2 regions of the Pseudoalteromonas sp. APC 3694 genome follow, and region 1 is predicted to be linked to the other one. Evidence: predicted binding sites of a transcription regulator. Region 1 holds the regulator's gene; the other holds the start of a gene.
The links. Region 1 encodes LexA, which represses DNA repair genes until DNA is damaged. Its sites were predicted from a motif close to TACTGTATNNNNATACAGTA; they were not measured.

Region 2: QMA00_RS09385 (SulA-like leucine-rich domain-containing protein) is a predicted target of LexA. The motif match lies at 6,735-6,754, and genes of this name have one in related genera.

What each region holds. Positions count from the first base shown of each region.
Region 1 covers NZ_JASDDE010000031.1:33,072-41,389, reverse strand. Annotated here, with positions in the region: gene QMA00_RS11800 (N-6 DNA methylase) at 1-563, shown strand, start outside; gene QMA00_RS11795 (restriction endonuclease subunit S) at 560-2,233, shown strand; gene QMA00_RS11790 (AAA family ATPase) at 2,230-3,825, shown strand; gene QMA00_RS11785 (hypothetical protein) at 3,826-4,704, shown strand; gene lexA (transcriptional repressor LexA) at 4,984-5,601, shown strand; gene coxB (cytochrome c oxidase subunit II) at 6,095-7,237, shown strand; gene ctaD (cytochrome c oxidase subunit I) at 7,237-8,318, shown strand, end outside.
Region 2 covers NZ_JASDDE010000021.1:52,391-60,708, forward strand. Annotated here, with positions in the region: gene pabB (aminodeoxychorismate synthase component I) at 1-129, shown strand, start outside; gene QMA00_RS09355 (CoA pyrophosphatase) at 122-697, shown strand; gene QMA00_RS09360 (L-serine ammonia-lyase) at 799-2,175, shown strand; gene cysB (HTH-type transcriptional regulator CysB) at 2,441-3,418, opposite strand; gene QMA00_RS09370 (hypothetical protein) at 3,714-4,469, shown strand; gene QMA00_RS09375 (NCS2 family permease) at 4,584-5,876, opposite strand; gene QMA00_RS09380 (sel1 repeat family protein) at 5,995-6,456, shown strand; gene QMA00_RS09385 (SulA-like leucine-rich domain-containing protein) at 6,780-7,214, shown strand; gene QMA00_RS09390 (YchJ family protein) at 7,254-7,730, shown strand; gene QMA00_RS09395 (DUF6172 family protein) at 7,798-8,100, opposite strand; gene QMA00_RS09400 (VC2046/SO_2500 family protein) at 8,313-8,318, opposite strand, start outside.

The DNA.
Region 1 (8,318 bases):
CAGGCCGTAAAATTCGTAACGATTTAATGGAAAAATGTAACCTTCATACGATTCTTAGGCTACCTACGGGAATCTTTTACGCCGCTGGTGTAAAAACCAACGTACTGTTTTTTGATAAACCTACAGATATAAATCAAGATAAAGGCAACACCAAAAAAGTCTGGGTATATGACCTTCGTGTAAACATGCCGCAATTTGGTAAACGAAACGTTTTAACCAAAGACCACTTTAAAGAATTTTATCAAGCTGTAGGTAGTGATTTAACCGAGGTAGATGATGCTAAACGGCAAGCTTTTATTGATAACCACCAAGACGGCAGTGAAATTGGGAATGTGGATACGTGCCGACTAAGAGCGTTTACCCGTGAAGAAGTTGCAGCTAAAGAAGACTCCCTCGATTTAGCATGGATACGTGATGACAGTATCGAAGATGCAGCTAACCTGCCAGAGCCAGATGTATTGATCAACGAAGCCATTGAAGAACTAGCGGCAGCAATTACTGACCTAAAATCTATTTTAGTGGAATTAGATGCAGCGGTAGATACTGAAGAGGTTTTAGTATGAGTCAGTTACCTAAAAACTGGAAACCTATTCAATTAAAAAACTTACTCTCCTTTGTATTAGGTGGCGATTGGGGTAAAGATCCTGATTATCAGGATGATGATTTTGATACTGTTTTTTGTATCCGAGGAACAGAGTTTAAGAACTGGTCTAGAGAAAAAGGTATAACCAGCGTAGAGCGTAAAGTAAAAAAAACTAGTGCTCAAAAGAGAGAGCTTCAGCTTGGCGATATTTTGATAGAAATATCAGGCGGTGGCCCAGATCAACCAGTTGGAAGAACTGTATTAATCGATGAGGATGCCCTAAAACATAGCCCAGATTACCCAAAAGTTTGTACCAATTTTATACGATTAGCTAGGCCAAATGACACGATAGATTCAAGATACCTCAATTATTATTTAAGAAGTTTTTATGCTTCTGGCGAAGTAGTTAATTACCAAGGTGGAAGTAATAACCTACGTAATTTGAAGTTCAAAGAATATGAAACTATCAAGGTGCCTGTTGCACCACGATCAGAACAAAAGGATATAGCAGATAAGCTGGATTCAGTATTAGCCAAAGTTGAAACAGCGCAAGCACGTCTCGATAAAATCCCAACCATTTTAAAGCACTTCCGCCAATCCGTCCTTACAGCAGCCACCTCAGGTGAACTCACCAAAGACTGGCGTGAAGGAAAAAGATTTTGTTTTGACGAAGTATCATTAAAAGAAGTTACAGGTATAGATATTGGACACGCATTCAAAAGTAAAGAGTTCGAAAGTGATGGAGTTAGGTTACTTAGAGGACAAAATATTGAACCCGGATCTTTAAGGTGGTCTGAAACTAAATACTTTCCAGAAGAGAAATTGGAAAAATATGCTCATTTATTTATAAATAAAGGGGATATTATTTTAGCTATGGATCGGCCAATTGTTAGCGCAGGTTTAAAGTTAGCTAAAGCCAAAGCTAGTGACCTACCATGTGTTTTAGTGCAGCGAGTCGCTAGGTTTAAACCTAGCAGCAAGATATTAAATGACTTTTTGTACTACTCCCTTTTAGCTCCAAGTTTTAGTAATTATTTACTGCCAAATCAGACTGGTAGTGACATACCACATATTAGTGGAAAACAAATATTAGAATACAAGATAAAGTTACCAAAAACAGAGGAACAAATTGAAATAGCTAGGCGACTAGAAGAATTCATGATTTACGCTGCTGCAATTGAAAAGCAATACAGAGCAGCAAAGCTTCGTGTCGATAAAGTGACTCAATCAATACTAGCAAGAGCATTTAGCGGAAAGTTATTTTCACCTATATCTGAAGATGAAAGAGAAGAAGTTGAAGTACAAGCGCAGAATTCAAAGTCAAAGCAGACAAAGACTGAAAGAACAGAAATAGCTCAGGAAAATACGAAAGCCCAAGCTGACAAAATTGCGTATAACCTTAGATCAAAAATCAAAGTAGATTCCACTCCCATTATTGAGGATAACCCAGAACAAACTGGCGAAGTCTTCACGCTTCTAAAAAGTAAAAGCAAAGGCATATCTGCTCAGGCATTATTTGATGAGTTATCTGACAATACTTTCAGCGCTATTGATGATCTTTTCAGTGAGTTAAAAAAGCTTATTGAACAAAAAATGGTTATTCAAGCTGGTGAAGGTGACAACAGTACTTTTAAGGTGACTAACAAGTGAAGGTAGATTTTTTAAAAATCAGGGATGGCTTTAAAAATATCCACAACTTAGCAATAGATTTTGACGATAAAGAGCTATTAACGGTTCTTATCGGTAGAAACGGCTCAGGAAAATCGAATGTTATTGAAGCCTTAGTTCGTATTTTCAGGGCATTAGATCTTGGAGAAGAACTAGCGCCTTTTAGCTATAAATTAATCTATTCATTAGGCGCTAATAATGAAAAGCGCATTGAAGTTGATGCCTCACCAGATTATGGCACTACTCCTCATCAACAACACAAAATAAAGGTTTCGATTAAGCAAGCAGATAATAGCTATTCGAAACTTGAAACAGTGGCTCTGTCAAAGGTCAAGCGAGATAAAAATGGGGCTTCCGAGTACTTACCTCAACACCTTTTCGCTTATTACTCGGGGCCAAGTGATAGGTTAGAAGATTTGTTTAAAACACATAGAAACAAGTTTTATCATAAGCTTTTGTATAACAAAGTAAAAATTGAAGATGAAGTTCGCCCTTTATTTTATGCAAAACCCTATCACAGTCAGTATGTATTGCTTGCATTCTTCTTAAACCAACAGCAGCGTGTTGGCCGTGAATTCTTAGCTGAACAATTGGGTATAAAAGATTTTCATTCTGTTCATTTTGTATTTCGCAGGCCTGAATGGGGGAAAAATAATAAGAGAGATATCTTTTGGGGCGCTCGTGGCGTAGTTCGTGACTTTTTAGACAGGTTACTTCCTTATAGTTATGGACCAGTAAAGTCGACAAGAGAAGAAGCAACATCGTTAACAGGTAAAGGCGTTGCAAATGAATTCGTACATTTGTTTTTACCCGATATATACGGTTTAAAAAAAGTAGCTAAAGGCCTAAAGCCGAAAGACTTTTTTAAAATGCTAGAAAGTACATTACTTTCTGAGCTTATTGATAGCGTAAATATCAAAGTTAAATTACATAACGATGAAATTGTCAGCTTTAGTGAATTAAGTGAAGGTGAGCAACAGTTATTAACCGTATTAGGTCTTTTAGAATTTACTGTTGAAGATGATTCATTGTTTTTATTGGATGAACCAGATACTCACTTAAATCCAGCATGGGCGGCCAAGTATCATACTTTTCTTAAACGCTTTATACCGAATCAAAAATTCTGCCATATCTTAATGGTAACCCATCACCCACTAGCGATTGCTGAATTAGATAAAAAGCAAATACAAGTAATACGTAATAATACCGATGGCTTGTCGATAGCTGAAGTACCTGCTGAAAGCCCAATAGGAATGGGCGTTAATGGCATACTAACCAGTGACATGTTTGGTATGGCAACAACGCTAGATAGACACACAAGCGGTGTTATTGAGAAACGTAGAACGTTACTTGAAAAAGAGACTTTAAGTGAAAATGAAACCAAAGAATTAAGAAAACTAAATGGTTCGTTAGAGCGGTTAGGATACGGCTATACCCACCCAGATGAAGATTATAGGCAGTTCCTTATCGCTAGAAAAAGAGCAATGGACGATTTAGACTCGAAAGGTATAGATGATACGCAGTATCGTTTGAATATTATTGAAAATATATTAAAGACAAAAGGACTGGCTTAATTGCGACATATAGACATTAATTTAATTGATGCATGCAAACCTGTTAACTGGGATGTGGATGCTAGACAATGGTTAACTGAAGTTAGGAATGCACAGGACAAGTCAGCAGAATTTACGCGGCTTGGTAGTAAATGGTCACCATTTAAGGACAACTTTATTAATCAATTTGGTGATAAATGTTGGTATTCAGAAGTACCAAGGATTAACACTGATTTCAATGTTGATCACTTTCGCCCCAAGGGTGCTGTGAAGAAAGCCAAAAAGACTTATGCCATGAGAGTGGTAGGTGGACAATCACAAAAACATTCTGGCTATTGGTGGTTAGCATTCGAGCCAAAAAATTATCGATATTCATGTCAATACGCCAATCAACCAAGAGATAATGGTGGAAAACATGATTACTTCCCACTTCAAGATGAAAGCACCAGAGTATGGAGTCAATGTTCGCTAACAAACCATAATGCTGAAGTTCCTGTTCTTATCGATCCATGCGTACTTGCCGATGTTCAATTATTCTCATTTGAAAAATCTCCCGGTATGGCACACTCAAGATTCGACCAAGCAACTGATAAAACAAAATACGAAAGAGTACGGACGAGCGCCAAATGCTATAACCTAAATCACAAAACGGTGAAAGGTAAACGACTAGAAGTAATCACATCTGTTCAGCAAGACTTAAAGCTACTAGAAAGCATTCATGGATTACCGCAGGCGAGTAAACAAGCTATGCAGGTCCATGTAAACAACGCTGAAAATAGACTGGTTGATGCTTGTGATAGAAAATCCCCATTTTCAGCCGCCGCAGTAGCTTTTGTTAAGCCTAAAAAAGTAGAGCCTTGGTTGGCTAATATTTTAAATAGGTTAGATCTCAGTGATTGAGATCTAATAACAGGAAATAAAGAACCCAATTTTTAGCCTTGTTTGATTTAATGCTTAGTTTAAGTTGTGCGCGCCTTACTGCATTTGAGAATTGTAACTTAGCAAAAAGAATGATTAATAACTGTGTGAAGCTGGCGTCAACCAAGAGATTCACCCATTTGGAAAAAAATTCACTGAATCTGAAACCTACAACGGCATATAAGGCATTAATTTATATTTGCGATTTTTAAATAACTGTATATACTCACAGTTAATTGTACTGTATGGAAAACCAGTTGTATGCGACCATTAACGAAACGCCAAGCGCAAATACTCGAACTCATTAAAGTGTTTATTAAAGACACTGGTATGCCTCCTACACGTGCCGAAATTGCACAAACACTGGGTTTTAAAAGTGCAAATGCTGCAGAAGAACACTTAAAAGCATTGGCCAAAAAAGGTGTTATTAAAATGAAGCCAGGCGCGAGTCGCGGAATTCAGCTTGTTGAAGAAGAGGAGCCAGAGCAGTTAGGCTTACCTTTAATTGGCAGGGTGGCTGCCGGTGAGCCAATATTGGCGCAACAGCATGTAGAAAGCCACTGTAAAATTGACCCTTTAATGTTTAAACCTGCGGCCGATTTTTTATTGCGTGTTAACGGTATGAGTATGAAAGACATTGGTATTATGGATGGTGATTTACTTGCTGTGCATAAAACCCAAGTTGCCGAAAATGGACAAGTTATTGTTGCCCGTGTTGACGACGATGTAACCGTGAAGCGTTTAGAAAAAGCGGGCAGAAAAGTACTCTTACATGCTGAAAATGATGAGTTTTCAGCTATTGAGGTTGATTTAGAAAATGAGTCGTTCAATATTGAAGGCTTAGCGGTAGGTGTTATTCGTAACGCTGACTGGATGTAGTATTAAAGCATAATTTAGCGCTTAATGGTGATTAGGCGCTGGGTTTGTTAGCAGCACAATGTCTAACTTATCAAATGTATGACTATATGTTGTTAAGTGCTCCCCCTATCATAAATAAAATCACTAAATACTTTATAAATAAACAAATTTACTCTGCTTTTTTAAGTTAACAATTTTTTATATTTCTATCCTGTAATTTCAATACACCCCTTACTAAACCTGACTCTTAGATTAATTGCCTGACTAGTTGCTATTTTTTTAGCTGCGCATTTTAAAAAATTCACCTTGTCTATTTTTCATACTCACCTTGCTTATTGTTTATTTTTTAACTAGTTATTAAAGAGCTGGAATAAAAATAACTCACAGCTTAGTCGTTTTGAGAACACACATTTACTAAATCCAGCACCCTTATAAAAAATAAAAATAACGAATAGGCGTTTAAGCCGTATGCCTCTTCGCTTTGCGTCAGCAATAGCATCAAAGGAGCCGTCACATGGGTAAGCTGAGTTCTTCCTTGTGGCTTATATTGTTTGTTTTTTCGCAGAATGTGCTTGCTAATAGCCAATATAATATGCGTAAAGGCGTAACCGATATAAGTAATAATGTATACCAACTGCACATGACTATTTTTTTAATATGTTGTGTGATTGGGGTGATCGTGTTTGCCATTATGTTTTGGGCACTCATTCATCATCGCAAATCTAAAGGGGCTGTCCCTGCCCAATTCCATGAAAGCACCAAAGTAGAAATACTGTGGACTGCGATCCCTTTTGTCATCTTAATTGTTATGGCCATTCCTGCGACTAAAACTTTAATTGCCATGGAGGATGCCAGCAAAGCTGATCTCACCATTAAAATTACAGGCTCACAGTGGAAGTGGCATTACGAATATATGGGAGAGGACGTTGAGTTTTATTCCATGCTAGCTACCCCTCAAAATGAAATAACTAATCTTGCTGATAAAAACCCGAATTATTTACTCGAGGTCGATAAACCGCTGGTACTACCAATTAATCAAAAAGTACGTTTTTTAATGACTTCAGATGATGTTATTCACTCATGGTGGATGCCTGACTTTGCCGTTAAAAAAGATGCAAACCCTGGGTTTATTAACGAAACATGGACCAATATTAATGAGGTTGGTACTTACCGTGGGCAGTGTGCAGAGCTTTGCGGTAAAGATCATGGTTTTATGCCTGTTGTAGTAGAAGCTAAAACAGAAGAAGACTTCAAAACGTGGTTAGCAGAGGCTAAACAAGCCAAGCAAAAAGCAGCTGAAGCAGACGCTGCGTTATTAGACCAAGTTGTACCAAAAGAAGAGCTGATGGCGCTTGGTGAGCAGGTTTATATGGCGAGCTGCGCGGCGTGCCATCAGCCAACAGGATTAGGCTTGCCGGGTGTTTTTCCGGCTCTTAAAGGCAGCCCAATAGTCATAGGTGATATCAAAGGGCATATAGATATTTTGCTCCACGGTAAACCGGGTACGGCTATGCAGTCTTTCGCAAAGCAATTATCAATCAAGCAAATAGCAGCTGTTATTACCTATAAACGCAACGCGTGGGGTAATGACACTGGTGATGTAATTCAACCGAGCGAGATACAAGCGGCACTGGATGCTGATGGGGAGGCTAAATAATGAGTAGCATTGCAGAACAACCTAATACCAATGAGGCTCATCATGCCCATCAACCTGCCACAGGCTTTAAGCGCTGGTTATTTACAACCAACCATAAAGATATAGGTAGCTTATATTTAATTTTTTCACTCACCATGTTTTTGATTGGTGGAGCAATGGCCATGGTTATTCGGGCTGAGTTATTTCAGCCGGGTTTACAATTGGTTGATCCTCACTTTTTTAATCAAATGACCACAGTGCACGGTTTAATCATGGTGTTTGGTGCAGTAATGCCTGCATTTACTGGATTGGCAAACTGGATGATTCCGTTAATGATTGGTGCGCCAGATATGGCATTACCGAGAATGAACAACTGGAGCTTCTGGATTTTACCATTTGCGTTTTTGATTTTGTTAGCGTCATTGTTTATGCCTGGTGGCGGTCCTGCATTTGGTTGGACCTTTTACGCGCCGCTTTCCACCACTTATAGTAACGACAACACAGCAATGTTTGTATTTGCTGTGCATATTATGGGTATTAGTTCGATTATGGGGGCCATTAATGTGGTGGTCACCATAGTAAATATGCGTGCTCCGGGTATGACGTGGATGAAGCTGCCGTTATTTGTGTGGACATGGTTGATCACGGCGTTTTTACTTATTGCAGTTATGCCGGTACTTGCTGGTGCAGTTACTATGGTGCTCACCGATAAATACTTCGCGACCAGTTTCTTTGATGCCGCTGGTGGTGGCGATCCGGTGATGTTCCAACATATTTTTTGGTTTTTTGGTCACCCTGAAGTTTATATTATGATTTTGCCTGCCTTTGGCATTATTTCTACGATTGTTCCCACCTTTTCACGTAAAAAACTATTTGGTTATGCCTCTATGGTGTATGCCACCTCCTCCATTGCCTTGTTGAGCTTTATTGTGTGGGCGCATCATATGTTTACCACTGGTATGCCCGTGGCGGGTGAGTTGTTTTTTATGTACGCGACTATGCTGATATCGGTACCTACCGGCGTAAAAGTATTTAACTGGGTAGCGACTATGTGGCGCGGGTCTATTAGCTTTGAAGTGCCAATGCTGTTTAGTATCGCATT
Region 2 (8,318 bases), on a different contig from region 1:
CAACAAAAAATACACTGCTGGGCTGGCGGTGGCATTGTTGCTGATTCAAAAGTCGAATTGGAATATCAAGAAACTTACGATAAAGTAAATAAAATACTCCCTATATTAAATGAGGGTCGCTTTGAATAGTGAAACCATTTCGGCTCGTTTTCAATTAAACCGCAGTTTAGCTGTGGATCAGCTCAAAGATAATAAAAAAAAGCGCGCCAGTGCAGTGATGCTACCTTTGATTGATATTGATAATGAAGCACATGTTTTATTGTGTAAGCGGCCAACCTATTTACATCACCACCCTGGGGAGATTTGTTTACCAGGTGGTAAATTTGAAATTAATGATGTTAACCTGCGGACCACGGCACTGCGTGAATTACACGAGGAGCTAAACATTGCCCCGCAAAATATCCATGTGTTAGGTCAGTTACCTGAATATTCAACCCTGACCGGATTTACTATACGCCCCTTTGTAGGCTTAATTAAAAAAGAAACAGTGTGGGAAAACGACCACAACGAAGTGCAAGCTAGCTTTTTACTCTCTATAAAAGCGCTGAATAACGCGGCTAACTGGCAACCTTTGCCATTTGAACGAGGTGGAAAAATCATTACCTTAAATGGCTTTATCACCCCACATGGGCTTTTGTGGGGAGCCACAGCCAGCATTATTAAAAACTTTACAAAACAACTCGCCATACCAGTTTAAATCTTTACTAATAAGGGTTACACACCTGCGTTTCCACGTTATTATAGTCGACCGTTCAAAGAACAGCTTAATGCTGAGAAAACTAAGTAGAGACACACATTATGATCAGTGCATTTGATATGTTTAGCATTGGTATTGGCCCTTCATCGTCACATACCGTTGGCCCAATGCGTGCATCACGCTTATTTGTTAATGACCTAAACGAGCAACAACTATTAGCAAATGTGACCGATGTAAAAGTAGAGCTTTACGGCTCACTGGGCCAAACAGGTGTTGGCCACGGTTCGGGAAAAGCAGTAATACTTGGCTTAGCCGGTTATGATCCTGAAACCATTGATGCCGATTTAGTGGATGACATACTCGCTAAAATTGAAAAAGAACAGGTTATTTACCTAAACCAAACTCACAAAGCTAAATTCCCTAAGCAGGGCGCGATTGTTTTTCATCGCAGAAAGACACTCCCTAAACATTCCAACGCAATGGAAATTATTGCCTATAACAATGGCGAAAAAGTATATAGCAAAGTTTACTACTCTATTGGTGGCGGATTTATTGTTACGGATGAAGAGTTTGAAAAAGAAAAACAAGCCGCTTTAGATATCCGTGAAGAAAACCCAGCCCCGTTCCCGTTTGGCTCGGCTAAAGAATTACTCGAAATGTGTAAAGAGTCGGGTTACAGCGTATCAACGTTAATGATGAAAAACGAAAAAACGTTACGCAGTGAAGAAGCCATTAAAGATGAGCTATTTAATATTTGGCAAGTAATGAAAGCCTGTATTGAGCGAGGTATGCGCACCGAAGGTATTTTACCTGGCGGATTAAAAGTAAAACGCCGTGCGCCAAGCTTATATTTAAAGCTTAATGTAGAAGTCAGTAACGATCCACTGCGCGCCATGGACTGGGTTGATTTATTCGCATTAGCTGTAAACGAAGAAAATGCAGCCGGAGGACGTGTAGTAACTGCCCCCACAAATGGCGCAGCCGGAATTTTACCTGCAGTATTAATGTATTATCATACTTTTATTAAAGAAGTAGACCGTGATATTGCTACCCGCTACTTATTAACTGCCGCTGCAATAGGCATTTTATATAAAAAGAATGCCTCTATTTCTGGTGCTGAAGTGGGTTGCCAAGGCGAAGTCGGTGTTGCTTGTTCAATGGCCGCAGGCGCACTTACTGAAATTGTTGGTGGTAACGTTGTACACGTAGAAAATGCCGCTGAAATTGGTATGGAACATAACTTAGGGTTAACCTGTGACCCTGTTGGCGGCTTAGTGCAAGTCCCCTGTATTGAACGTAATGCAATGGGCGCTATTAAAGCAATTAATGCGTCGCGCCTTGCTATACGCGGTAGTGGTGAGCAAAAAGTATCGCTGGATAAAGTAATAAAAACCATGCTCGATACGGGTAACGATATGAAAACAAAATACAAAGAAACCGCTCGCGGTGGACTGGCCGTTAATATTATCGAGTGCTAATTAACCTGAACTCTGGTTAAGAGATTTACTAACATATTGAATCAAAATGATATTTATGTTTATTTTCTCAAGCTAGAGATTTTTAGTGAAAACAAGGCGAAATTACGCGTCAATAGCTAGCCTATTGCAAGTAAATTCAACGCAGTTAACGCTGAAAATAGCTGCTTAAGATGGATTTATTATCCACAGTTCAGGTTAATTACATAGCACAAAAAAAGCCGCTTAGTTGCAAAACTAAGCGGCTTCTCATTGCTGTTTATGGCGGTTACTTAACCGGCAATTCAATATCAGTAAATAACTTATCAACATCTTCTTGATTTCGCAGTAAACTCGCACGCTCTACTCGCTCTTTAGTTAAATGCGGTGCAAAACGTTCGATAAAGTCATACATGTAGGTGCGTAAAAAGCTGCCCTTTCTAAAACCAATTTTAGTCGTGCTCGCCTCAAATAAATGGCTAGCATCAATGCACACTAAGTCGCTGTCGTTTACCTGATCAATTGCCATAGATGCAACCACACCCACACCTAGCCCTAAACGCACATACGTTTTAATGACATCGGCATCGGTGGCAGTAAATACAATATGTGGCTCTAATCCGTAAGCATTAAATGCTTTGTCGAGCTCCGAACGACCTGTAAAGCCAAATACGTAAGTAATGAGTGGGTATTGGGCTATATCAGCCACTGTTAAATTATCCACTTTTTTCGCAAGGGGATGATCTTTAGCAACCACAATACTACGATTCCAATGGTAGCAAGGCAGCATTACTAAATCTGAATATAAATGAAGCGCTTCTGTGGCAATGGCAAAGTCAGCATCACCGCGAGCGGCTGCATCAGAAATTTGCTGTGGTGTACCTTGATGCATATGCAGTGATACCGCAGGGTATTTTTGAGTAAAGCCTTTAATTACACTCGGTAACGCATACCGTGCTTGTGTATGCGTGGTAGCAATATTAAGTTTGCCTTGATCCGGTAAAGTATGTTCATTCGCAACCGCTTTAATACCCTCAACTTTTGAGAGTATTTCGCGTGATATGTTAATGATTTCCTCGCCAGCGCCTGTAACATGAGTTAAATGCTTACCACTGCGGCCAAAAATTTGTACACCGAGCTCATCTTCTAACATACGTACTTGCTTAGAAATACCAGGCTGGGAGGTAAATAAACTCTCAGCCGTAGCTGAAACATTTAATTTATGATTTTGAACTTCTACGATATATCTAAGTTGTTGTAATTTCATGGCTATGTAGTTTCGTTATAATTCACATTGACAGATAAAAGCGCACCCTAACTATAGGTAGCTATATAAAAGGCTGATTAATGTTACATAATATAACAATTAATTTGTTGAAATTTCAGGTTAACACAATAAATAAACTTGAGGTAGCAATGATTATCAGCAATCGAAACATAACATATTAAGATTTAAACGCTTTATGGTGACGCTTTTTTCAGTTAATCTGAGCAAAGTTTCCCACCTTTTATATATTTAATGTAAGATTAGATAATAAGGTTAAGAATTTGAGAATTATAACATGATAGTTTCCATTATAATTGTATTAATTGTTGCACTTATAGTCATTGCACTATCGGTTAGTGCTGTTCAGCAACACAAAGAAAAACAAGAAGCTGAACGACGCAAAGAGTTAACAAAACAAAAAGCAATCATTGAAGAAACCGAAGAAGCATTAATGAATAGCGCCAACATTCCACTTTCAGAGGCAACTCAGCGAATATTACAACGACGAATTCATGATGCGCTCAGTCAAATGGTGTCTATTTCAAGCGGAGGTAGTGGACTAAAAAACCGCTTAAAAGAAGCAAAAGAGCGACTACAAAACCCAATTCAAGACGGTTCAGATGGCTTTGTATTACCAGGTAACGACAAACAACTGATATCGCTGATACAAGGCATTAAAAAGTTACGCACTATTATTCGTTCTGAGCATAATAAAGGCAAAGTAGACAGCCAGGTATTTATTGCAGAAGACAAAAGCCTTGAAAAGCTACACTTAAGAATCAACATTGAAAGCCAAATAAAACGAGGGTTATCAGCGCAAACAGCTGGAATGATAGGCTCTGCTAGGCAGTACTTTGAAAAAGCAGCTGCCACACTTAACAGTGTTTCATTTAATGACGATTACATTACGGCAAAACGAGCTGAAGTTGAAGGCTACCTTGAAACGATAAGTAATGAACTCAAGGCATCAAATGCTACATCATTGAAGAAAAAGAACGAACAAGAGCAAGATGATTTAGACGTATTATTTGCACCTAAAAAGAAATGGTAACTCCTTTCTAAATAAAAAAGCCCATGCAGTTGCATGGGCTTTTTTTGAATAGGATTTTGCCCCACTTTGTGTTTACATACTAGGACATATACATATTCTAACAAGCTGCCTGCATTAAGATAAAAATGCGAACTTAACAATAAACAAGGCAGTTAAAATCCAAACACTAATGCTTACCTGATCTTTTTTGCCACACAGCACTTTTACCGCCGTATAAGAAATAAAACCAAGTGCAATACCGTGTGCAATTGAGAACGTCAGCGGTGTCATTAATAATACAACACTCACCGGAATTGCATCAGTCATGTCGTCCCAATTTACAAACTTTAAGTTTTGTAGCATCAATACAGATACATATAAAATAGCTCCCGCGGTTGCGTATGCAGGCACCATTTGAGCTAAAGGCGCAAAAAACATCATCAGTAAAAAGCAGCAACCCACAACCACAGCGGTCAAACCAGTTCGACCACCAACAGATACACCTGCAACAGACTCAATGTATGACGTGGTTGTTGAAGTACCGAGCATTGCACCTGCAATGGTAGCTGTGCTGTCAGCGCTTAATGCACGACCTAAACGCGGCATATTACCGTTTTTATCTGCTAAACCAGCTTTCTGAGTTACCGCAACTAACGTGCCTGAGGTATCAAACAAATCAACGAATAAAAACGCAAAAATAACACTCAACATCGACAGTTCAAACGCGGCACTAAAGTCCAGCTGCATAAAGGTCGGCATGATAGAAGGTGGCATTGCAATAACACCATGATACTCCACTAACCCCATAGACACAGCAATCGCGGTGACTAGTAAAATACTGATCAGCACGCCACTTTTAAAATCGCGATAAAGCAGTGCAGCAATAACAAAAAAGCTGAAAATAGCCAATAAAGGACCAGGCGAGGTAATATCACCCAACTGCACCAGTGTTGCAGGACTTGATACAATAATACCGGCACTTTTAAGTGCGATGAGAGCTAAAAATGCGCCAATACCCGTTGCTATTGCTTGCTTGAGCACCAGAGGGATTGCATTAATAATCCACTCTCGCACCTTAAATAAGCTTAGAATTAAAAATATACACCCTGACATAAATACCGCACCCAACGCAGCTTGCCAGCTATAACCCATACCTAATACAACACCATAGGTAAAAAATGCATTTAATCCCATACCCGGTGCCAATGCCAGTGGGTAATTGGCCCACAAACCCATAATAAAACACCCTATTGCAGCTGCAATACAGGTGGCAACAAAGGCAGCACCTTGGTCCATACCCGCTTCAGCAAGCATAGCTGGGTTAACGAATACGATATAAACCATCGTAATAAATGTAGTCATACCGGCAATACATTCACGGCGAACCGAAGAATCATTTGCACGGATTTTGAATAAGGCTTCGAGCATAATAAACTTGTGGTTGTAAAAAGTGGCGAGATTTTAGCATAAAAATAACTTTTTAGAGGACATTTTACCTTGCTATATACTAAACTAGCTAAGTGATTAAAATAACAAACGAAGTAGCATGATCAAAACGACACCAAGTGGCCAAGACTTAGAGCAACAATTAGACAACATTCTTTCTTTTGTAACGCAACCAAGCGATGCAAATCTCCCTGCGAGCTCTAAAAACACCGATCAAGACACATTAAATAAAGCCCTTTATTACCTTAAAAATGAACAAAGCGCATTAGCCGCAAAATGGATGCGTTTGGCAGCAATGGCAGGAAATTATCGCGCGCAGTTTTATTTAGGGCTGTTTTTTATAAAAGGACAAGGTGTGCCGCAAAGTGTATTTCATGGTGCTGCGTGGCTTAGCTTAGCCGGTAGTCAAGGCTATGAACCTGCCATAGAAGCAATGAGCGATATACGAAAACATATTAGTACCAAACGACTTAAAGATGCTCAATGCTACGCAGCCAGCCTGTATGAACAAATTCACCAGTTACAATTCTCACATTTGATCCCTCCTAGTAGCGAAAAATAATTTCACTGCCCAGCAACTCATTCCATCTGTAAATTAATTAAGCATTTATAGCCAAAACAAGCACGCTTAATTAATTTAAACTACTGTATACCCCCTGTTCATCTGTATTTATTTGTTCCCAGCCTTAAAATTAATTCTGTGGGCATTAACTTTCAATAAAAATTAAACCATTGTTATATATAGATTATTTATATATTTATAGTAACTATCGCGTTTTAAGATAAATAACTGTACAAAAAAATAGCAAAAAAACACTTGCACCAAACAACTGTATAAACTACTGTATGAATGTACTGTATAAAAACCCAGTGAGTGAGAAGATTATGTTACAGCCAATTACCGTAAGAACAGTTAAAAGCTATCAACAAGATGACCAATCAGATTGTGTTAACGTTGTACAAATTGAAGATGAAATTTCAGCAACGTTTGAGTTATTAAAAGTATTACACCAATACAACAGCCTAAACGCATGGACACTGTTAATAGCACCAGATAACGTACCGAGCAAAGCGCTACTTGATTCATGCTCAATTGATACCAGTAAATTACTGGTTATTCGTCAAAAACATTTAGTTAATTTAGAGTATGTTTTAAATTCTGCACTTCACAATGGAAATTTTGCGGCGGTGATCACCTGGACTGACATAATAAATAACCAACAACTGTCGCAGTTATCATTAAACTTGAGCCATACGCGCACTAAGTTGTATTGCTTTAGCAAAAAAAGCGCTCATTCTGAGATTTCACTTACGCAATAAGCTTGATAAACTAGCGTTTTAATACACAGTACATTTATCATGACTTCTAACGCCCTATTATGTTTTTGTGGCAGTCAGCAACCTTATGCTGATTGCTGCGAGCCTTTTCATTTAAAAACCAAACAGCCACACACACCAGAGCAACTTATGCGTGCACGCTACAGTGCTTATGCTGTTAAAAACGCGGTTTTTGTTCGTGAAAGTTATGCAAAAGAAAAACAAGCTGAAAACTCAATTTCAGAAATTAAAGATTTTGCAAATAATTGCCGTTTTATAAACTTAACCATATTAGACTCTGGTTATAATGATGAAACAGGGTTTGTTACATTTAAAGCTCACTACTTTTATCAAGATTTATATTGCGAGTTGGCAGAAAATTCAAGGTTTATTAAAGAAGATGGACAATGGCGATACCTTGATGGTGAGATTACACCGGTTGCCGATATTAAAGTAAAACGCAATGATACGTGCCCTTGCGGCAGTAATAAAAAGTATAAAAAGTGTCATAGTGTATAAATAACAGCTACAAAAAATGGGCCACAAGGCCCATTTTCAAAAACTACACTAAACGCAAATTAGCGTTTTACTCGCCATCATCTTCATCGAAATCTTGACGCTGTGCAGGTCTTGCTAAAATCTCTAAGTAAAAAGAAGTTAAACCTTGCTTTTCAATTTCACTGATGTGATTGTTAATTTCAGCAACGTGAACCACTTTGGCTTCTTCAACCGTGTTACCAAACTTACAATCAAATGCCCAGTAGTCGGCATCAACAGGTAAAGTTTTATTACGTTCTCTTTTCAAATATTTTTTCACTTCATGCTTTGCAGCATCAACCATACGAGGGTATTTGATTTTCTCATGATTCAGCGTGAATGTTTTCTTCATTACGTTCCTAATTACCTTGGTTTAATGATAATGGCATTTAATGTCATACCATTTGCGCCATTATAGCAATTGCATTTAAATTTTGGATGCTTTTTTTATATTAAATCAGTTATTAAAATAAAGCATCTATAAAATCAATAGTTACTTTCTACTATAAACACAGTTTATTACAATCAAATGGCATGTATAAAGCAGCAATTGAACACATATAATTAGGC